DNA from 2 places in the Micromonospora sp. CA-249363 genome. Region 1 is predicted to be linked to the other one. Evidence: riboswitches for the same ligand, from Rfam matches in the RefSeq annotation. Region 1 holds a riboswitch; the other holds the start of a gene.
The links. Region 1 has a riboswitch for cobalamin ahead of ACQPZK_RS12580 (ribonucleoside-diphosphate reductase subunit alpha). Riboswitches for the same ligand answer to the same signal wherever they lie in the genome.

Region 1 (11,132 bases):
CCCGCTCACGCCGGCCGGCCAGGGCGCCTCGAAGGCGCTCTTCGCCGACCAGTGGAACGCGGTCAGCGCCGACATCGGCGCAATCGCCCGCGGCAAGACGATCGACCGCGTCCTGCTGGCGTACGACGACCCGCAGGCCACCGAGGACACCCTGTTCCAGGGGTGGCTCGACGACATCGAGCTGACCGGGAATCCGGCGGCGATCGACGGCTCCCGGCTGACGAACTACGTCGACACCCGCCGCGGCACCAACTCCACGGGCGGGTTCTCGCGCGGCAACAACCTGCCGATCACCGCCGTGCCGAACGGGTTCAACTTCTTCACCCCGGTGACCGACGCGACCTCGGACTCGTGGGAGTACGACTACCACCGCGCCAACAACGCCGCCAACCTGCCCACGTTGCAGGGCCTCGCGATCTCCCACGAGCCCAGCCCGTGGATGGGCGACCGCAACCAGATGTCGGTGATGCCGGTGGCCGGCGACGGCCCCCTCACCGGGCCACCCGCCAGCCGGGCGCTGGCCTTCCGCCACGACGACGAGACGGCACGGCCGGACCTCTACCGGGTCGCGCTACAGAACGGCCTGGTCGCCGAGATGACGCCGACCGACCACGCCGGCATCATGCGGTTCACGTTCGGGCCGGGACCGTCGACCGGAAGTCTCGTCTTCTCCAAGGGCACCTTCACCCTCGGCGCCGACAGCACGTTCACCGGCTGGGTCGACAACGGAAGCGGCCTCTCGGCCGGACGTAGCCGGATGTTCGTGTCCGGTGAGTTCGACCGCGCGCCGACGGCGGTCACCGCGACGTCGGCGACCTTCGACGTCTCCGCGAACCGCCAGGTGACGATGCGGATCGCGACGTCGTTCCTCTCCGTCGACCAGGCCCGTCGCAACCTCGACCTGGAGGTGACCGGCCGGAGCTTCGACGCGATCCGCGACGCCGCCACCGCCGCCTGGAAGGACCGCCTCGGCCGGGTCGAGCTGCGGGGCGCGACCGAGACGCAACTCGTCACCATGTACTCGAACCTGTACCGGCTGAACCTCTACCCGAACTCGCAGTCCGAGAACACCGGCACCGCCGCCGCCCCCCACTGGCAGTACGCCAGCCCGGTGTCCGCGCCGACCGGCACGTCGACCGCCACCCGGACCGGCGCGAAGATCGTCGACGGGCAGATCTACGTCAACAACGGGTTCTGGGACACGTACCGCACGGTGTGGCCCGCGTACTCGCTGCTCTACCCGGACGTCGCCGCGAAGATCTCGGACGGGTTCGTCCAGCACTACCGCGACGGCGGCTGGATCGCCCGCTGGTCGTCGCCCGGCTACGCCGACCTGATGACCGGCACCAGCGCGAACGTGGCCCTGGCGCAGGCGTACCTCACCGGGGTCAAGCTGCCCGATCCGCTCGCGGCCTACGACGCGGCCGTCAAGGACGCGACCGTGGCGTCCGGACGCGGCGCGGTCGGCCGCAAGGGCATCGAGACGTCGTTGTTCCTCGGCTACACGCCGACCAGCACCGGCGAGTCGGTGTCGTGGGCGCTGGAGGGCTACATCAACGACTACGGCATCGGCAACATGGCCGCCGCGCTGGCCAAGGACCCGGCGACGCCGAAGTCGCGGCGCGAACAGCTCAAGGAGGAGTCCCGGTACTTCCTGGAGCGGGCCCGCAACTACGTCCACCTGTTCGATCCGAAGACGAAGCTGTTCCAGGGCCGCGACGCGGCCGGCACGTTCCTCGCCGGTGACCCGCTGGACTGGGGTGGCGTCTACACCGAGACCAACGGCTGGAACTTCGCGTTCACCGCACAGCAGGACCCCCAGGGCCTGATCAACCTGTACGGCGGGCAGAAGGCGCTGCGCGACAAGCTCGACACCTTCTTCGCGACGCCGGAGAACGCCGACCGCCCCGGCGGCTACGGCGGCGTCATCCACGAGATGATCGAGGCCCGCGCGGTGCGGATGGGGCAGCTCGGCATGAGCAACCAGCCGTCGCACCACATCCCCTACCTGTACGACGTCGCCGGCGCTCCCGCGAAGACGCAGGCGGCCGTGCGCGAGATCCTGCGGCGTCTCTACGTGGGCAGCGAGATCGGCCAGGGCTACCTGGGCGACGAGGACAACGGCGAGATGTCGGCCTGGTACGTCCTCAGCTCGCTGGGCATCTACCCGTTGCAGGCCGGGTCGACCCACTGGGCGATCGGTTCACCGCAGTTCACCCGGATGACCGTCCACCGCCCGACGGGCGACATCGTGGTCAACGCGGCGAACAACAACGACCGCAACGTGTACGTGCAGAGCGTGAAGGTCAACGGCAAGAAGCAGCGCGAGGTCTCCGTCGACGTCTCCGCGCTCGCCCGGGGCGGCACGATCGACTTCCAGATGGGACCGAACCCGTCGTCGTGGGGTACCGGCCGCGACGCCATCCCCCCGTCGCTGACCAAGGGCGACGCCGTACCGCAGCCGTTGGAGGACGTGACCGGGCCGGGCCTCGGCACCGCCACCGTCAGCGGCGGTCCGGACGCGTCGACGCTGTTCGACGACTCGTCCACCACCCAGTTGACGACGTCGTCGGGCACGCCGCAGATCGGCTGGGCGACCCGTGGTGGCCGGCAGAAGCCGACCTACTACACCATCACCTCCGGCGCGACCGCGGGTGACCCGGCGGACTGGCGGTTGCAGGGCTCCACCGACGGTCTCACCTGGAGCACGCTGGACACGCGCGCGGGCGAGGTGTTCCGCTGGCGCAACCAGACCCGGCCGTTCCGGGTCGACAAGCCCGGGCGGTACTCCCAGTTCCGCCTCGTCGTGACGAAGACCGTCGGCGCGGCCCAGCCGACCCTCGCCGAGATCGAGCTGCTCGCCGGGGGCGACCTCGACCTGAGCGGCGGTGACATCACGGTGACCGCCAGCGACGGCGTGCACGCCCGCTCCGGCGCGCCCGCCACGATGGCCCTGGCCACGGTCACCGGCGGCGTCGCCGACGACTACCGGGCCACGATCGACTGGGGTGACGGCTCACCGGCCACCGAGGGCACGCTGACGCTGAGTTCCCGGGAGGTCTACCGCGTCAGCGGCGAGCACACCTACGCCACGCCGGGTTACCACCAGGCGAGCGTCACGGTGACCGACGGCGTCGGTCAGGGCTCGGTGACGGTCGGCGTCGACGTCTCGTACGCGGCGAACTCCGGCCTCACCGCGGCGTTCGACACCGTGTGCGTCGGCGACGAGGGCACCCTCGCGGCGGACTGCGACGCGAAGTCGTGGGCGTACTCGCGGGCCGCACTGGCGGCGGCGGGCGTGACCCAGGGGCAGCGGCACCAGGTGCCGGGCACCGCGCTGGGCTTCACCCTGCCGCAGGTTCCGGCCGGGCAGCCGGACAACGCCACCGGCAACGGTGCGACGATCGCCCTGCGCCTGCCGGCCGATGCCCGGAGCATCTCGTTCATCGGCGCCGGCACGCAGGGCAACCAGAGCACCACCGGCACGGCGACGTTCAGCGACGGCAGCACCGCCGGCATTCCGATCCAGTTCAGTGACTGGACGCTGGGCGGCAACGCCAACGGGACGCCGTCGTACGGCAACATCGTGGTCGCGAAGTCCGCGTACCGGCTCAGTGGCACGAGCCGCGACGGCGCCCAGCCGTTCCTGTTCGCCACCACGCCGTACCAGATCCCGGCGGGTAAGACGCTGGTCTCGGTGACCCTGCCGACGCAGACCGGCGATCCCCGCTCGGCGGGCCGGATCCACGTGTTCGCCGTCGCCGACGACGGCACTCCGGCCGCCGCGCTGGTGACCACCGCCCCGGGCGACCAGAGCGTCGACGCCGGACAGGTCCTCACGGCGAACCTCGGATCGGTGACCGGCGGTGTTCCCGACACGACCGGCTACCACGCCCGCGTCCAGTGGGGCGACGGGACGGTTCCGGACGATGCCACGGTCGGCGCGGACGGCGCGCTGAGCGGCCGGCACACCTACGCCCGCGAGGGCACCTACACGGTGCGCGTCACCGCGTGGGACTCGCTGTCGAGCAGCACCGCCACCTTCACCGTGACCGTTCGGCGGGGCGGGGCGGCCACCACCCTCGCGGTGTCCGGCACGCAGTCGGTCGCCGCCGGCGACGCGGTCACGGTCGTCGGCAGCGGGTTCGCCGCCGGGGAGCGGGTGACGGTGGGCCTCGCGGTTGCCGCCACCCGCGAGGTGACGGTCTCGGCGTCCGCGACGGGCACGGTCCGCGCGACCGTCGCGACCTCCGGGGACACGCCACCGGGGCGGTACGCCGTCCGCGCCACCGGCGCGTCCTCCGGCACGCCGGCGACGGCAACCGTGCAGGTGACCGCGGGTACGGCGGATCCGGCCTACCAGCCGCGCCTGTCGCTGCCCACGCCGTCCGCGCCGCGTGGCACGTCGATCACGGTCGACGGCTCCGGCTTCGCGCCGAACGAGGCGATCACGGTCAGCCTCGGCGACGGGCGTCGGGTCGGCACGGTACACGCGAACGGTGACGGCATCGTCGCCGGCGGGACCGTCGGCGTCCCGGATGCGACGGAGCCCGGGGCCACCAGCGTGACGCTGTCCGGGTCCCGTTCGAAGGCGACGGTGTCCCGACCGTTCACGGTCACCGGCACGAAGTAGGCGGGGAGCACATCAGTCGGGCGGGTCGTGGAACACGGCCCGCCCGACATCCGTTCCGGGCCCGCCCGACCGGCGGCCCCGGCTCGCTGCCCCGGATCCGGGGCAGCTCTAGAGGAGCCGCGGTAGGCCCTCGTCACCAGTCCGCCGGTGCCGGTGCCGCGTCCAGGCGGAGCTGCCACCGTGGACCGTGGTCGGTGAGTCGGACGACGGCCAGTGGCGCGACGTCGAACTGCCGGTACGCCGCCAGTGGCAGATCCAGGGCGTGCACGAGCGCGACCCGGATCACGAGCGGGTGCGTGACGGCAGTGACCCGTCGACCGGCGCCGCGCTGCGCGTCCAGCCACCGACCGACGCGCCGGCGCAGCGCGACGACCGACTCACCGCCGTGTGGCGCCGCGTCCGGCGCAGACAGCCACTCGCGCAGCCCGTCCGGTCGCGACGCGGCGATCTCCGCCAGGGACCGCCCGGTCCAGTCGCCGTAGTCGCAGTCGGTCAGCGCCGTCTCGACGGTGGGCGCGAGGCCGAGAGCGTGGGCGGTCTCCACGGCCGCCGCCGCGGGGCTGGACAGGCACGCCACGGCGTGACCCTGTCGCCGGCCCGTACCAGCGGGGGACAGGGCGAGGGCGGCGCGCCGGCCGCCCTCGTCCAGACTGTCGTCCCCGCCGAACCGGGCCTGCCGCAGGGCGGCGGTGTGACCGTGGGCGACCAGCCGCAGACTGGTGGCGCTCACCCCGCCAGTCGTGCGTCGGCGACCACGCGCTGGCGGTGCGTCAGGGCGGCGAAGAGCAGGCCGATCCCGGTCCACAGCACCACCTGGGTGCCGAGCGAGGCGAGGCGGAAGCTCCACAGCAGCGTCGCCGGGAAGTCGCCGGGGACCTCCTGGAACGACGGCAGCACCACGTACGACACGACGGTGACCAGCAGGAACCCGCCGACCGCCGCGCTGACGCGCAGCCACACCGGGGCGCGCTCGCCGACCGACCGGTAGCCCAGCGAACCGGACCAGACCGCCACCAGGCCGAGCACCACCATCAGCAGGTAGGTGACCGTGCGCTGGTTGATGGTGGCCGGGTCGCCGATGGCCGGCGGATTCGGCGGGTACTTGAGGAACGGCACGATCACCGCGCCGAGCAGCGCGCCACCGGCCAGCAGCAGCCCGGACCGCCCGTCGTCGGCGGTCCGCCGACGACGGCTGAGCAGGACGTACGCGCTGGCCAGCAGACCGCCCATCGCGGCGCCGAAGAGGCCGGTGGCCAGGAACAGGCCGCCGCGCTGGCCGTTGCGGCCGACCAGGGCGTCCTCGCCGTGCTGGTGCCCGTCGGCGACGGGCTCGGCGTGTGTGGCCGCCTCCTCGATGGCGATGGCCGCCTCGACGTGTGGCTCCCCGACGACGTAGGCGAACGTCCCGGCGAGGAGGCCGGCCACCAGGCCGGCGAGCAGCCCGCGCAGCAGGACCGAGACGAACGTGGGTGCGGTGCCCGTCAGTGGCACGGGACACCGAGCAGGTGCCGGCCGTCGTGCATCAGCTCGTGCAGGTACATCCCGCTGCGCGAGACGGCCCCCTGGTCGAAGGCGACGAGGTAGGTCAGCAGGGCGAGCGCGGCGACGGTGGCCAGTACCGTCCACAGGAGACGGGTCGGGACAGCGGGGTGCGCCAGCGGCTGGCTGGACGTGGAGCTGGACATGCGTGGACGAACCTCCTCGGGGATGACGCGTCCCCATCGCAAGGCTGCGGACGACCGAGCGTCCTGGCTCGCGACCCCCGGGCTGGGGACCGCTCACAGTGGCGCGACCGCGCCGGATTCTCACCGGCTTCCCTCGCGTCGCCGCAGATAGTGGGTCGACCGTAGCGGTGCCGGTTCTCCTCGGTCAAGCCGATGACGACGGTCGGGGCGTCACCGTCCGCCGTCCGGCCCGAGTCGATCGACGAGGACCGTCACCGTCGACCGCGACACGCCCGAGACCGACATGTGGGGTGTGACAAACGTGCTCGCCCCTATATATGGTGTCGACCGCAGCTGGTTCGGCCGTTCCGAGTGAGTGGTCGAGGCAAGAGGGAACCCGGTGGAAATCCGGGACTGTCCCGCAGCGGTGAGTGGGAACGACCGCCGTCATCAGCACTGGGCCATCGGCCTGGGAAGCGACGGCCAGTAGGTGACCGGGTGGGCCCGGTCGCGCCCGCGAGTCCGAAGACCTGCCAGCGCGCCGCGTACCCGAACCCGGGCGCGCGGCGGTCCGAGGCCGCGCGGTACGGCTGACGCCACCTGACCCACGCCCGCGCGGCGTGGAGTCCGGCGGTGTCCGCCTCCTTGCGTCCGAGGGCCCTTGAGGTCTCGAACTCCCGAGGAGTGAGTGGTGACAGTCACCGAGGTGGTCCCGGTCAGCGGCGAGGCCGTGCGGCGGACGCCGATGCAGGTGCGCAAGCGCGACGGCGGCACCGAGGCCGTGGACGTGAACAAGATCGTCCGGGCGGTCGAGCGGTGGGCCGACGACCTGACCGACGTCGACCCGATGCGGGTGGCCACCCGTACGATCAGCGGCCTCTACGACGGCGCGACGACGGCCGAGCTGGACCGGCTGTCCATCCAGACGGCGGCCGAGATGATCGGCGCGGAGCCGCAGTACTCGCGCCTGGCCGCGCGGCTGTTGGCCGGCTACGTCGACAAGGAGGTGCGGCGGCAGGGCGTCACGTCGTTCAGCGCGGCGATCCGGGCCGGCCACGCCGAGGGTCTGATCGGTGACGAGACCGCCGCGTTCGTCGCCGCCCACGCGGAGACGTTCGACAACGCCGTCGACGCCGACGGCGACCGCCGCTTCGAGTACTTCGGCCTGCGCACCGTCTACGACCGGTACCTGCTGCGCCACCCCACCACCCGGTTGGTGCTGGAGACCCCGCAGTACTGGCTGCTGCGGGTGGCCTGCGGCCTGTCCCGTACGCCGCAGGAGGCGGTCGACTTCTACCGGCTGATGTCCAGCCTCGCCTATCTGCCCAGCTCGCCGACCCTGTTCAACTCCGGTACCCGGCACACCCAGATGTCCTCGTGCTACCTGGTGGACTCGCCCCGCGACGAGCTGGACTCGATCTACGCGCGGTACGCCCAGGTCGCCAACCTGTCCAAGTTCGCCGGTGGCATCGGCATCGCGTTCTCCCGGGTCCGGTCCCGGGGCGCGCTGATCCGGGCCACGAACGGGCAGTCCAACGGCATCGTGCCGTGGCTGCGTACGTTGGACGCGAGCGTCGCGGCGGTCAACCAGGGCGGCCGGCGCAAGGGCGCGGCCTGCGTCTACCTGGAGCCGTGGCACCCGGACATCGAGGAGTTCCTCCAGCTACGGGACAACACCGGCGAGGACGCCCGGCGTACGCACAACCTCAACCTGGCCAACTGGATCCCGGACGAGTTCATGCGCCGGGTCGAGGCCGACGAGATGTGGTCGTTGTTCGACCCGGACGAGGTGCCTGAGCTGCCGGACCTGTGGGGCGAGCGGTTCGACGCCGCGTACCGGGCCGCCGAGGCGCAGGGCCGCTACGTGCGGCAGCTGCCCGCCCGCGAGCTGTACGGGAAGATGATGCGGACCCTCGCCCAGACCGGCAACGGCTGGATGACCTTCAAGGACGCGGCCAACCGGCTGTGCAACCAGACGGCCGAGCCGGGCAACGTGGTGCACCTCTCCAACCTCTGCACCGAGATCATCGAGGTGTCCAGCGACGACGAGACCGCCGTGTGCAACCTCGGCTCGGTGAACGTCGCCGCCCACCTCACCGACGACGGCATCGACTGGGAACGGCTGCGCGCCACGGTCCGCACGGCGGTGACGTTCCTCGACCGGGTCATCGACATCAACTACTACCCGACCCCGCAGGCGGCGGCGAGCAACCCCCGTTGGCGGCCCGTCGGGCTCGGGTTGATGGGGTTGCAGGACGTGTTCTTCGCGTTGCGGCTGCCCTTCGACGCGCCGGCCGCGCGGGAGCTGTCCACGCGGATCAGCGAGGAGCTGTACCTGACCGCGCTGGAGACCTCCGCCGACCTGGCCCGCCGGTTCGGCGCACACCCGGCGTTCGCGCAGACGCGGGCCGCGCGGGGCGACCTGCAACCGGACCTGTGGGGTGTCGAGGGTACGCAGACCGCGCGCTGGACCGCGCTGCGCCAGCAGGTGCGGGAGTACGGGCTGCGCAACTCGCTGCTGGTGGCGGTCGCGCCCACCGCGACGATCGCCTCGATCGCCGGCTGCTACGAGTGCGTCGAGCCGCAGGTGTCCAACCTGTTCAAGCGCGAGACGCTGTCGGGGGAGTTCCTCCAGGTCAACACCGCTCTCGTACGCGAGTTGAAGGCCCGCGGCCTGTGGACCGAGCAGATCCGGTCGGCGATCAAGCGGGCCGAGGGGTCGGTGCAGTCGGTCGTGGAGCTGCCGGCCGAGGTGCGGGAGCTGTTCCGCACCGCGTGGGAGCTGCCGCAGCGCGCGTTGATCGACCTGGCCGCCGCCCGCGCGCCGTTCATCGACCAGTCCCAGTCGCTGAACCTGTTCCTGGCCTCGCCCACCATCGGCAAGCTCTCCTCGATGTACCTGTACGCCTGGAAGACCGGTCTGAAGACCACCTACTACCTGCGGTCCCGGCCGGCCACCCGCATCCAGCAGGCCACCGTCGCGGTCGTCGCGCCGTTGACGGGCGACGCCGAGGCGCTGGCCTGCTCGCTGGAGAACCCCGAGTCGTGCGAGGCGTGCCAGTGACCGTCGCCGACACCGTCACCACCGACAGCACCACCGACGCGAGGACCACGCACATGCTGCTCGACCCCGGGATGGACCTGACTCTCCGCCCGATGCGCTACCCGCACTTCTTCGACCGGTTCCGGGACGCCATCCGCAACACCTGGACGGTCGAGGAGGTCGACCTGCACGCCGACCTGGCCGACCTGGACCGGCTGTCGCCGGCCGAGCGGCACCTGGTCAGCCGGCTCGTCGCGTTCTTCGCGACCGGCGACACGATCGTCGCGAACAACCTGGTGCTCAACCTGTACCAGCACGTCAACAGCCCCGAAGGTCGGCTCTACCTGTCCCGGCAGCTGTTCGAGGAGGCCGTGCACGTCCAGTTCTACCTGAACCTGCTCGACACGTACGTCCCCGACGAGACCGAACGGTTCGGGGCCTTCGCCGCCATCGAGAACATTCCCTCGATCCGTCGCAAGGCCGAGTTCTGCTTCCGCTGGATCGACTCGCTGGGCGACCTGCGCGAGCTGCGCACCCGCGAGGACCGACGGGCGTTCCTGCTCAACCTGATCTGCTTCGCCGCCTGCATCGAGGGATTGTTCTTCTACGGCGCGTTCGCGTACGTCTACTTCCTGCGCTCGCGGGGTCTGCTGCACGGGCTTGCCTCGGGCACGAACTGGGTGTTCCGCGACGAGAGCATGCACATGGCGTTCGCGTTCGACGTCGTCGACACCGTACGCGCCGAGGAGCCGGACCTGTTCGACGACGACCTGGCCGACCAGGTCCGCCGCATGCTCACCGAGGCGGTCGAGTGCGAGGTCCAGTTCGCCGAGGACCTGGTGGGTCAGGGGGTGCCCGGTCTCGCCCTGACGGACATGCGCCAGTACCTCCAGCACGTCGCCGACCGCCGGCTCGCCCAGCTCGGAATCGCGCCGCACTACGGGTCGGCCAACCCGTTCGCCTTCATGGAGTTGCAGGACGTGCAGGAGCTGTCCAACTTCTTCGAGCGGCGGGTGTCGGCGTACCAGGTCGGGGTGACCGGCACGGTCGCCTTCGACGACGACTTCTAGAACCCCCACCCCACCCCCGGCCCCGCCCCGTCGATCATGAAGTTGGTGCTCCCTATCGGCGTGTCGGGGGCATTGCCTTCATGATCGACGTCGGCGGCGGACGGGGTGGGGATGGGGTGGGGGTGTTCTTGGGGGTGGGGAACGGAGGGGATCAGGCGGGGGCGCAGGTCGGGGTGATGGTGGGCGGGCTGGTCGAGGTGGTGGAGCTGAGGTAGCCGGCGGTGGTCGAGGATCCCGGCGCGAGCTGGCCGTTGTAGCTGGCGTTCGCGACGGTCACCTGGCTACCCGAGTGGGTGAGGGTGCCGTTCCAGACCTGGGACACCGTCTGCCCGCTGGCGAGCGTCCAGGTGACCCGCCAGCCGTTGAGCGCCGACGATCCGGAGTTGGTGACCGTTAGCCGCCCCTCGAAACCGCCCTGCCAGGTGTTCACCACGGTGTTGGTGACCGCGCAGGACGTTCCCGCCGGGCTCGTCGGCGTGGGCGTGGGAGTGGTCGTGGGCGTCGGGACGGGCGACGGCGTCGGGTCGGCGGTCGGGCTCGGCCTCGGGGTCGGGGTCGGGGTGGGCGTGGTGCCGTTGGCCTGGAACTGCCACCAGTTGAGGTTGAACAGCGTGCCGCTGCCGCCGGTGAACCGCAGGTACAGGTCCTGCGTGCCGGTGGCGCCGGAGACCGGGCAGGAGACGGTCTGCCAGGCCTGCCACCCACCGGTGCCGGGCGCCGTG
Region 2 (11,132 bases), 730 kb from region 1:
GGGACCGGTGGCCATCGTGGGCGTCGCGCTGTGGGGAATCGGCGCGTCACTCGGCTTTCCCGTCGGCATGAGCGCGGCGGCCGACGAGGAGGCGCACGCGGCGGTACGGGTCAGCGTCGTCGCGGTGATCGGCTACACGGCGTTCCTGGGTGGCCCGCCGCTGCTGGGGCTGCTCGGCGATCACGTCGGGGTCCTGCGGGCGCTGCTGGTGGTGCCGCTGCTGCTCCTGCCGACGTTGGCGCTGGTGCCGGCGCTGCGCCCGCCGCGCGCCGCCGAGGAGGAGTCGGAGGAGGCCGTCGCCGAGCAGGCGCCGGCAGCACAGCAAAACTAGCCCGGATCGGGGCGTACCGGTATCGGGCGCGCGGCCGAGTGCGCCGCGCGCCCGTGCTGGCTACGGTCGCCCGATGCCAACCGACGAGATCACCGCCGCCGCGGCGGGCACCTGGACCCTGGGCGACCGCACGGTGCGCCGGATGGGCTTCGGCTCGATGCGGATCACCGCGAACCCTGACCGTGAGCGTGCGATCGCGCTGCTGCGCCGCGCCGTGGAGCTGGGCGTCAACCACATCGACACGGCCGCGTTCTACGTCTCGCCCGGCGGAACCCTGCGGGTGGGCACCGGTCCCGCCCGGTACGCCACCGAGCTGATCCGGGCTGCCCTCACCCCGTACCCCGAGGATCTGGTGATCGTCACCAAGGTCGGCTTCGGCTACGACCCGGCGGCGGGGTTCCACGAGGCGGTCACCGCCGCGCAGCTGCGCGCGCAGGTCGAGGAGAACCTGCGGCGTCTCGGCCGCGACCAGCTCGACGTGGTGAACCTACGGCTCGGCCGCGGGCCGGGCGCGGTGCCGCTGGCCGAGCGGTTCGGCGCCCTGGCCGAACTGCGCGACGCCGGGCTGATCCGGCACCTCGGGCTGTCCAACGTCCGGCCCGAGCAGCTGGACGAGGTGGCCGGCATCGCGCCCGTGGTCTGTGTGCAGAACAACTACGGCGTGGACGCCTACCGTGAGCAGGACGCCTTCGTCCGGGCCTGCGGTGCGCGGGGGATCGCCTACGTGCCGTTCTTCGCGCTGGCCGGAACCTTCCGGGAAGCGGGCGCGACCGCCGCGCCGGGCGCCGCCGTCGAGGCGGTCGCCCGCGACCACGGCGTCACCCCTTCGCAGGTACGCCTGGCCTGGACCCTGCACCAGGGCCCTCACGTCCTGGCCATCCCCGGCACCGGCGACCCGGCACACCTGGTGGAGAACATCGCCGCCGCCGCCCTCCACCTGACCCCGGAGGACCTGCTCCGCCTGCCCTGACCCCGCCCGCGCCCCGCCCCCGGCCCCCGCTCCCGCGCCCGCCCCGCCCCGCCCCCGCCCCGGTGATCATGAAGTTGTTGCCGTCGATGCCGGCGTGTCACGCCGATAACTTCATGATCACCGGAGTGGCTAGGTGAGGACCACGAGTTGCCGGGTCGCGCGGGTCATCGCCACGTACCTGTCGACGGCGCCCTGGACGCCCTCGCCGAACAGGTGCGGGTTGACGAGGACGACCAGGTCGAACTCGAGCCCCTTCGACAGCTCGGGGGTCGACGACCGGACCCGGTCCCGGGGCGTGAAGGTGGGGTCGCCGATGACGCAGGCGATCCCCTCGGTGTGCTCCGCGAGCCAGCCGTCGACGATCGCGTCCCGGTCGGCCACCGATCCGTGGGTGACGGGGATCCCGTTGCCGCGGATCGAGGTCGGCACGTTCGCGTCCGGGAGTACGGCCCGGATGACCGGTTCGGCCTGCGCCATGACCTCCCGGGGCGTCCGGTAGTTGATGGTCAACGAGGTCAGGGTCACGTCGTCGAGTCCGACGCGGGCGAGTCGTTCCGCCCACGAGCCGGTGAACCCGTGCCGGGCCTGGGCCCGGTCCCCGACGATGGTGAAGCTGCGCGACGGGCACCGCGACAGCAGCATCTGCCACTGCGCGTCGGTCAGCTCCTGCGCCTCGTCCACGACGATGTGCGCGAACGGGCCGGCCAACAGGTCCGCGTCGACGCCCGGCAGGACGGCCTCGTCGACGAGCGCGTCCTGCAGGTCCAGTTGGCGCAGGCTCGACAGCACGCCCTCGCCGTCGTCGTAGGTGTGCGCCTCGATCAGCTCGTCGACGACCGTCGCCATGCGTGCCCGTTCGGCGGCGATCGTGGCCTCACGACGGCGGGTACGCCCCGACGCCTCCGGATCGCCGAGCCGCTGCCGTGCCGCGTCCAGCAGCGGCAGGTCGGACACCGTCCACGCGCGGGCGTCGACGCGCTGGAGCCGGCGGACGTCCTCCGGAGCGAGCCAGGGGGCGCATCTGCGCAGGTAGGCGGGCACCGACCACAGGTCCGCGACGAGGTCGGCGGCGTCGAGCAGCGGCCAGGCGCGGTTCACCGTCGTACGGAGTTCCGGGTCGCGCCGCAGCGCCGCGCGGACGAGGTCCTCCGGCTCGTCGCCGTCGTACCTGCCGAGCAGGATGCTCAGCAGCTCGTCCCAGATCTCGTCGCGGGCCTCGTTGTGCGGGGTGCCCGGTCCGGGCGCCTCGAACGCCTGGGCCCAGTCGTCGGCGTCCAGCCGGATGTCGGTGTCGCCGGCCGGGACGGTCAGCGCCGTCGTCGGCGGCTCCTCGTAGAAGCGCACGGCCGCGTCGATCGCCCCCACCAGGTCGGCCGAGGACTTGAGGCGGTCCACCTCCGGGTCGGTCTCGACGGCCGCCGAGGCGCCCTGGGGTACGAGGTCCCGCAGGGTGCAGGTCTGCACGTCCTCCTCGCCGAGGCTGGGCAGGACGTCGGCGACGTACGCCAGGTAGGGCTGGTGCGGCCCGACGAACAGCACCCCGCCGCGGCCCTGCCGCAGGCGCGGGTCGGAGTAGAGCAGGTACGCGGTGCGGTGCAGGGCGACGACGGTCTTGCCCGTGCCCGGACCGCCGTCGACGACGAGCGCGCCGCGTGATCCGGCCCGGATGATGGCGTCCTGGTCGGCCTGGATGGTGCCGAGCACGTCGCGCATCCGCGCCGAGCGGTTGCCGCCGAGGCTGGCGATGAACGCCGACTGGTCGTCCAGCGCGGCGTGCCCCTCGAACCCGTCCGGGGTGAACACCTCGTCCCAGTAGTCGCTGATCCGACCGAGGGTCCAGCGGTACCGGCGTCGGCTCGCGAGGCCCATCGGGTTGGCGTGGGTCGCACCGAAAAACGGCGCGGCGGCCGGCGAGCGCCAGTCGAGCAGCAGCCGGCGGCCGTCGCCGTCGCTGAGGCCGAACCGTCCGATGTAGACGGGATCGGGGTCGTCCGCGTGCACGATGCGGCCGAGGCACAGGTCCAGGCCGAAACGACGCAGCGCGCGCAGGCGGGCGGTCAGCCGCCGGACCTCCTCATCCCGGACGACCGCCTGCCGCCCCTTGCCGGCGGGCGCCCGACGCTCGGCGTCGAGGCGGTCGGACAGGTCCGCGACGGACCGCTGAAGGCTCGTCGCGATCACGGCGAAGTGCTGCTCGTCCCGGGCGACGAGCGCCGGGTCGGCCTTGGCGGCGAGGTTCTCCGGCAGGTCGAACACACTGGCCGCCGACGACGACACGTTCATCTGCATGGCTCCCGTTTCCGCAGGTCATGGCCTTGGACGGGCCATTCTGCGGCACAGCGGGGGCCTTGCCGCAAGTCCCCCCATGCGGTATATGTTGGATATGGCGGAAGGGTTGTCCCCGTCCTCACGGCTTCCGATCGGCGTAGACGAGATCCATCGTGTCGGTACGCCCGGCCCACCGCAGATCGAGATGCCAGCACCCCGCCTCGGGCATGTCGATGATCGACGGCCCCGGCCCGCCGGCGACCTCGTGGGTCACTGTCGTGTCGGTGCCGTCCAGCGTCGCGGTGATCTCCAGCGTGGTCGACGCCCCCGGGGCCGGCGAGGTCGTCGCGGGCCGGGCCACCCAGAGGATCTTGTTGTTCGACCCGTCCGATCGGACCTGCGCGAGCGGGTTGCCGAACAGCACCGCCACGATCTCGCCCCGTGCGCCGAAGACGTGCGGCGCGCGGGTGTCCCCGTGGAACCCCTCGTCCGCCCAGTCGGGCAGTGACCCGGTCTCGACGCGCGCCGCGCAGCCGGTCGCCGTGTTCACCGACGCCGTGGCCGGGCCGTCGGCATTCGTCGCCGGCTGACCACTCGCCGTGCAGCCGGCCAGCAGGAGAACCGACCCCAGTAGAAACCTGCCCCAGGTGACCATCGCGCTCCCTCCCGAAACAACATGTGCCCCGGTCTGGAGACACCGGCCGGGCCGCACGGGTTCCTAGGGGAGCGAACGGGCGATCTCGAGCGCCACGGCCTTGCTGCGCGCACCCTCCAGCCGGTAGGTCACGCCGGCCTGTTCCCAGATCAGGGTCGACGCGGCGAGTCGGGCGGTCTCCCGGCGGATCTGACCCGAACGGTCGACGTAGGACAGCACGTGGGGACCGTCGACCCAGATGGCGAAGTCACCCTCGACCTGCGTCCACTCCGCTCCCGGCTGGCTCGTCTGCTTGTGGAACGCCAGGTCGAGGCGACCGTCGAACGCGTCGAGACGTACCGTGCCGCCCTCGTAGAGCAGCGTCGCGACCCAGCACGCGCCGGTGCCGTCGGGGTCGGCGACCGACACCCGCTCCGGCGGACCGAGCGCGGCCGGGACACGGATCGGGAAGCGCACGGCCCGCCGCGCCTCGTCGAGCCCCACCGTCCGCAGCGACGGCAGGGGTGACGGCTCGTCCCCGGGCGGCGACGGGCTGGACGACGTGACGATGTCGACGCCGGCGAAGCGCAGCACCTCACCGACCGCGTCGGCGACGGCGGCGCGCGTCGGCGGCAGCGCCGCGACCAGCAGGGCCGCGAGCGCCGCCGCGGCCACCGAACGCCACCGACGCCACCCGCGTACGCCCCCCACGAGCCGGTCGTGCACGCGCGCCGTCACGTCCGGCGCGGCGGGCGTGTCCAGCCAGCCGCCGAGGTCACGCAGCTCCGCTTCGAGGTCGTCGCGGGCGAGGTCATCCATGCCGCACCTCCTCGTCGGCGAGCAGGGCGCGCAGCTTCGCCAGTGCCCGGGAGGTACGGGACTTCACCGTTCCCCGGGGCCAGCTGAGCAGGACGCCCGTCTCCTGCTCGCCGAGATCGAGGAAGAACCGGCAGACGATCACCTCGCGGTCGCGTACCGGCAGTTGTCGCAGGGCCGCCACCAGCGCCGCCCGACGCTCGCCGGCCAGGACCGCGTCGACGGCGTCGTCCTCGGCGATCTCCGGTGGCGGATTCGCCGCCGCCCGCAGGACCAGGCCGTCCCGCCGGGAGCGGGACCGGTGCAGATTGCGGGTCTCGTTGGCGACGATCGCCAGCAACCAGGAGCGGAAGGACGACTCTCCCCGGTAACGGGACAGCTTGCGGTAGCCCTTCACGAACGCCTCCTGGACGACGTCCTCGGAGTCCGAACCCGCACCGAGCAGCACCGCCGTCCGGTACGCGGACGCGGTGTGCCGGGCGACCAGGAGGTCGTACGCCTCCAGGTCACCGGATCGGGCGCGGCTGACGAGCACGTCGTCGTCCAGGGGGAACCTCCGGTCGGACTCGCACTGATGACACCACCCGCGCGCGTCGGGTTCCGCCCCGGACGAGTCAGATTTCTCCCACCCGCCGTCCAGCGTGTTGCCAGGAATCGGTGCTGAACTGGGAGTGGAGTCGAGGGAGAGGGGCTGGGCATGGGCTGGTTCAACCGGCGGTCTCGAAGCGCCGAGGCGACCCCGACGAAGCTGGACCGGGAGGCCACCCGGGAGGACCTCGCCGCGCTGGAGGCGTTCGTCACCAGCCGGCGGGGCGTGGAGTTCTACCTGGAACCCGAGACGACCGCCACCGACACCACCGTGGTCGCGATCGCCCATGACGGCGAGTGGATCCGTCGCCGCACCGGCACACCCCGTGCGGCCGGCGACATCGCCCGCAAGCACGCGGTGCCGCTGTACGAGGCGGCCCGCACCGGCTACCCGGAGCGGATGCGGGTGTGGAATCGGGCACACCCGGAGCGCCACGCCCGCTGAGCCCTCCGCGTCAGACCGTCCCCGCGTCCCCGCTGATCTGCCGGGCCGGGATGACCGACCAGCGTGCCGGATGGGCGGCGCCACGCTGAGCGACCGCGCGGGCCAGGGCGTGTGACGCGTCCTTTGCTCTGCTTCCCTATACGCGACAGCCAGCGGGCCGCAGTGTCGCCTATGGGGAAGCAGAGCAAAGGACCGTGGGTGCAGGTCCGGGGGGGCATCGCGGTGTGCCGATCCGTCGCCGCGTCACCCGCCGATCCGTCGCCGCGTCACACCCGCCCGGCGGGTCGGGGCGGCGTTGACCGGCGGCTCGGCGGTGTGGCAGCATTCGCGGCCTGACGGCAGTGAAGGAAGTCGGTGCGAATCCGACGCGGTCCCGCCACTGTCACCGGGGAGTGATCCCCCCTCGTGAGTCACGACCGTGTGTCTGCGGTTGGAAGGCCGGGGGAGAGCGTCGATCCGGAAGCCAGGATACTTCGGCCGTCGGGACGTACCCCAGGGCGTGGACACCCGAGGAGGACCCGATGACGCTTGGCGTCTCCACCATCGACGGCCGCAGCCGTCTTCCGCACCGCTGCCGTCTCCCGCACTGCGGCCGTGCTGTCGCCGCGATCGGCATCGACTCCGTTTCCCGCTGAGTTCCGCGCCACGCCACCCGTCGCTGCCGGCCCCGTGCCGGTGAGCGGTCCGGGCCGCGGCGCCCCCTGAACCCCGCGCTCACCCCACGTCGTCGCCGAATCGCCTCCGCGAACGCGCTGACGTTACCGTCCGGAGCCTGCCGTGCGCATTCTGCTGCTCTCCACCGCCGACACCGACCTGCTGGCCGCCCGTGCCAGCGACGCCGACTACCGGCTCGCCAACCCCGCCCGCGTGGCGGCCGGCGAGGTGCCCGCCCTGCTGGACGGGGTCGGCCTCGCCGTCGTACGCCTGCTCGGGGGACGGCAGGCGTGGCCGGACGGCCTCGCCGCGGTGCTCGCGAGCGGCGTGCCCACGGTCGTGCTCGGCGGCGAGGCGCTGCCCGACGCGGAGCTGATGGCGGTCTCCACGGTGCCGTCCGGGGTGGTCGCCCAGGCCCTCGCGTACCTGGTCGAGGGTGGGCCGGACAACCTGGGGGAGCTGGCCCGGTTCCTCTCCGACACGGTCCTGCTCACCGGCGAGGGATTCGCCCCGCCCGCGCCGACCCCGTCGTACGGCGTGCACGGTGAGTACCCCACCGAACCGGATCGGCCCACCATCGGGATCGTCTTCTACCGGGCGCACGCCCTGGCCGGCAATACCGCGTTCGTCGACGTGCTGGCCGAGGCGGTGCGCGCGGCCGGCGGCAACCCGCTGCCGATCTTCTGCGGTTCGCTGCGCGGGCTGACCGCCGGCGCCGGCCCGCTCGGGCTCTTCGCCCGCTGCGACGCGTTGCTGGTCACCGTCCTCGCGGCCGGTGGCGCGGTCGCGGCGGACGCCTCCTCGGGCGGCGACGAGGACGCCTGGGACGTCGGCGCGCTCGCCGCCCTGGACGTGCCGGTCATCCAGGCGCTCTGCCTGACCAGCACACGCGAGCAGTGGGCCGGCAGCGACGCCGGACTGTCCCCGTTGGACGCGGCGATGCAGGTGGCCATCCCCGAGTTCGACGGCCGGATCGTCACCGTGCCGTTCTCGTTCAAGCAGGTCGACGCCGACGGTCTCTCGGTATACGTCGCCGACCCCGAGCGGGCCGCCCGCGTCGCCGGCATCGCGGTGCGGCACGCCCGGCTGCGGTACGTGCCGAACGCCGACAAGCGGATCGCCGTGGTGCTCAGCTCGTACCCCACCAAGCATTCCCGGGTCGGCAACGCCGTCGGGCTGGACACCCCGGCTTCGGCGGTCCGGCTGTTCGCCGCGCTCGCCGAGGCCGGCTACGACCTGGGCCACGCGCCGCCGCCCACGGACGGTGACGCGTTGATCCACGCGTTGATCGCCGCAGGTGGGCACGACGTGGAGTGGCTCACGCCGGAGCAGTTGGCGGCCGCCGAGGCGCGGGTGCCCGGGGAGACGTACCGGCGGTGGTTCGAGCAGATCCCGGTCGAGCTGCGCGCGCGGATGCGGGAGCACTGGGGTGAGCCGCCCGGCGAGCTGTACACCGAGGGCGGTGACATCGTGCTGGCCGGGCTGCGCTTCGGCAACGTGGCGCTGCTGATCCAACCGCCACGTGGTTTCGGGGAGAACCCGATCGCCATCTACCACGACCCGGACCTGCCGCCGAGCCACCACTACCTGGCCGCGTACCGCTGGCTCGCCGCTCCGGTCTCGGACGGCGGCTTCGGCGCGGACGCCGTGGTGCACCTGGGCAAGCACGGCACCCTGGAGTGGCTGCCGGGCAAGGGACTCGGCCTGGCCGCCGACTGCGCGCCCGACGCCGTCCTCGCGGACCTGCCGCTGGTCTACCCGTTCATCGTCAACGACCCCGGTGAGGGCACCCAGGCCAAGCGGCGGGCGCACGCCGTGGTCGTCGACCACCTGGTGCCGCCGATGGCCCGCGCCGAAACGTACGGCGACCTGGCCAAGCTGGAGCAACTGCTGGACGAGTACGCCACCGTGCAGGCGCTCGACCCGGCCAAGGTGCCCACCGTGCGGGCCCAGATCTGGGACCTGGTGCGTGCCGCCGAGCTGCACCACGACCTGCACACCGAGGCGATGCCCGACGCGGACGACTTCGACGACTTCGTGCTGCACCTCGACGGCTACCTGTGCGAGGTCAAGGACGTGCAGATCCGCGACGGGCTGCACATCCTCGCCGACGCGCCCACCGGCGAGCCGCGGGTCAACCTGGTCCTCGCGGTGCTGCGCGCCCCGCAGATCTGGGGCGGCGCGCAGGCCCTGCCCGGCCTGCGGCAGGCCCTCGCCGCCGCGTACGCCCTCGACGAGCAGGCGCTGCTCGCGGCACCGGGACAGCGGATCGCCGTGCCCGCCGCGTTGACCGACGCGGTGGACGGGCCGGCCGGCACCGCAGCCGACGCGATCGACCTCATCGAGGGACTCGCGCGCCGGTTGGTCGTCGGCATGGAGACCCTCGGCTGGGCCGTCGACGCCGCCGACACGGTCGTCGCCGAGGTGGCCGGCCAGCCGATTCCGGACGCCGCCGCGGTGCTGCGCTTCGCCGCCACCGAGCTGGTGCCCCGGCTGGAGCGCACCACCGACGAGCTGCGCAACACCCTCGGCGCGCTCGACGGTCGTTTCGTGCCGCCCGGCCCGTCCGGCTCGCCCACCCGGGGCCTGGTCAACGTGCTGCCCACCGGCCGGAACTTCTACTCCGTCGACCCGAAGGCCATCCCCAGCCGCAACGCCTGGGACGTCGGCGTGGCCCTGGCCGACTCGCTGCTGGCCCGGCACCTCGCCGACACCGGCGCGTACCCCCGCTCGGTGGGGTTGACCGTGTGGGGCACCAGCGCGATGCGCACCCAGGGCGACGACATCGCCGAGGTGCTCGCGCTGCTGGGCTGCCGGCCGGTGTGGGACGACCGGTCCCGGCGGGTCACCGGCGTCGAGGTGGTGCCGACCGCCGAGCTGGGCCGGCCCCGGGTCGACGTCACGGTGCGCATCTCCGGCTTCTTCCGGGACGCGTTCCCGCACGTGGTGGCGCTGCTCGACGACGCCGTACGGCAGGTCGCCGCGCTCGACGAGCCGGACGAGGAGAACTACCTGCGGGCGCACGTCACCGCCGACCTCGCCGAGCACGGCGACGAGCGGCGGGCCACCGCCCGCATCTTCGGCTCCAAGCCCGGCGCGTACGGCGCGGGCCTGCTGCCGCTGATCGACGCCCGGACCTGGCGCACCGACGCCGACCTGGCCGAGGTGTACGCGGTCTGGGGCGGCTACGCGTACGGCCGGGGCCTGGACGGGCGGGAGGCGCGCGCCGACATGGAGCGTTCGTTCGCACGCATCGCCGTGGCGGTGAAGAACCAGGACACCCGCGAGCACGACATCGTCGACTCGGACGACTACTTCCAGTACCACGGCGGGATGGTTGCGATGGTCCGCCACCTCACCGGCACGTCACCGGCGGCGTACGTGGGCGACTCGGCGATGCCGCACGACGTGCGGACCCGCACGCTGGGCGAGGAGACCCGGCGGGTGTTCCGGGCCCGGGTGGTCAACCCGAAGTGGATCGCCGCCATGCGTCGGCACGGCTACAAGGGCGCGTTCGAGCTGGCGGCCACCGTGGACTACCTGTTCGGCTACGACGCCACGGCAGGTGTCGTCGACGACTGGATGTACGAGCACCTGGCCGCCGCGTACCTCTTCGACGACACCACCCGGGAGTTCCTGGAGCAGTCCAACCCGTGGGCGCTGCGCGGCATCACCGAGCGACTGTTGGAGGCCGCCGACCGGGGGCTGTGGGCCAAGCCCGAGCCGGCCACCCTGGACCGCCTCCGCGACACGTACCTGGCCAGCGAGGGCGACCTGGAGGACCGGGTGTGAGCGCGAGGAGTGAGCCGGTTTTGCGAGCCCCGCAGTCGCGAACGAAAGAAGGCCCAGTGCCCACGTACCCGTTCAGCGCCGTGCTCGGCATGGCCGACATGCGGCTGGCACTGCTGCTCAACGCCGTCTCCCCGGCGATCGGCGGCGTCCTCGTCCGGGGCGAGAAGGGCACCGCCAAGTCCACCGCCGTCCGCGCGCTCGCCGCGCTGCTTCCCCCGGTACGCCGGGTGGCCGGCTGCCGCTTCGGGTGCGATCCGACCGAGCCCGATCCGGCCTGCCCGGACGGGCCGCACCCGCAGGGGTCGGCCGCCGAGACCCACCCGGCGCGCCTCGTCGAGCTGCCGGTCGGCGCCGCCGAGGACCGGGTGGTCGGGTCGCTGGACCTGGAGAAGGCGCTCGGCGAGGGCGTACGCGCCTTCGAACCGGGTCTGCTCGCCGCCGCGCACCGGGGCGTGCTCTACGTGGACGAGGTCAACCTGCTGCACGACCACCTGGTCGACCTGCTGCTCGACGCGGCGGCGATGGGCCGTAGTCACGTCGAGCGCGAGGGCGTCTCGGTCAGTCACGCCGCCCGGTTCCTGCTGGTCGGCACCATGAACCCGGAGGAGGGGGAACTGCGTCCGCAGCTCCTCGA

Region 2: linked by a shared signal. The riboswitch ahead of cobN (cobaltochelatase subunit CobN) and the one ahead of ACQPZK_RS12580 (ribonucleoside-diphosphate reductase subunit alpha) in region 1 are both predicted to bind cobalamin.

Annotation. Positions count from the first base shown of each region.
Region 1 is NZ_CP192020.1:2,740,124-2,751,255, forward strand. Features, by position in the region: gene ACQPZK_RS12560 (GH92 family glycosyl hydrolase) at 1-4,633, shown strand, start outside; gene ACQPZK_RS12565 (histidine phosphatase family protein) at 4,767-5,363, opposite strand; gene ACQPZK_RS12570 (CbtA family protein) at 5,360-6,124, opposite strand; gene ACQPZK_RS12575 (CbtB domain-containing protein) at 6,115-6,318, opposite strand; cobalamin riboswitch at 6,354-6,493, opposite strand; cobalamin riboswitch at 6,636-6,849, shown strand; gene ACQPZK_RS12580 (ribonucleoside-diphosphate reductase subunit alpha) at 7,043-9,361, shown strand; gene ACQPZK_RS12585 (ribonucleotide-diphosphate reductase subunit beta) at 9,415-10,410, shown strand; gene ACQPZK_RS12590 (family 43 glycosylhydrolase) at 10,562-11,132, opposite strand, start outside.
Region 2 is NZ_CP192020.1:3,467,667-3,478,798, reverse strand. Features, by position in the region: gene ACQPZK_RS16090 (MFS transporter) at 1-331, shown strand, start outside; gene ACQPZK_RS16085 (aldo/keto reductase) at 405-1,301, shown strand; gene helR (RNA polymerase recycling motor ATPase HelR) at 1,431-3,584, opposite strand; gene ACQPZK_RS16075 (hypothetical protein) at 3,709-4,224, opposite strand; gene ACQPZK_RS16070 (hypothetical protein) at 4,288-5,022, opposite strand; gene ACQPZK_RS16065 (RNA polymerase sigma factor) at 5,015-5,554, opposite strand; gene ACQPZK_RS16060 (hypothetical protein) at 5,717-6,052, shown strand; cobalamin riboswitch at 6,372-6,548, shown strand; gene cobN (cobaltochelatase subunit CobN) at 6,830-10,498, shown strand; gene ACQPZK_RS16050 (VWA domain-containing protein) at 10,495-11,132, shown strand, end outside.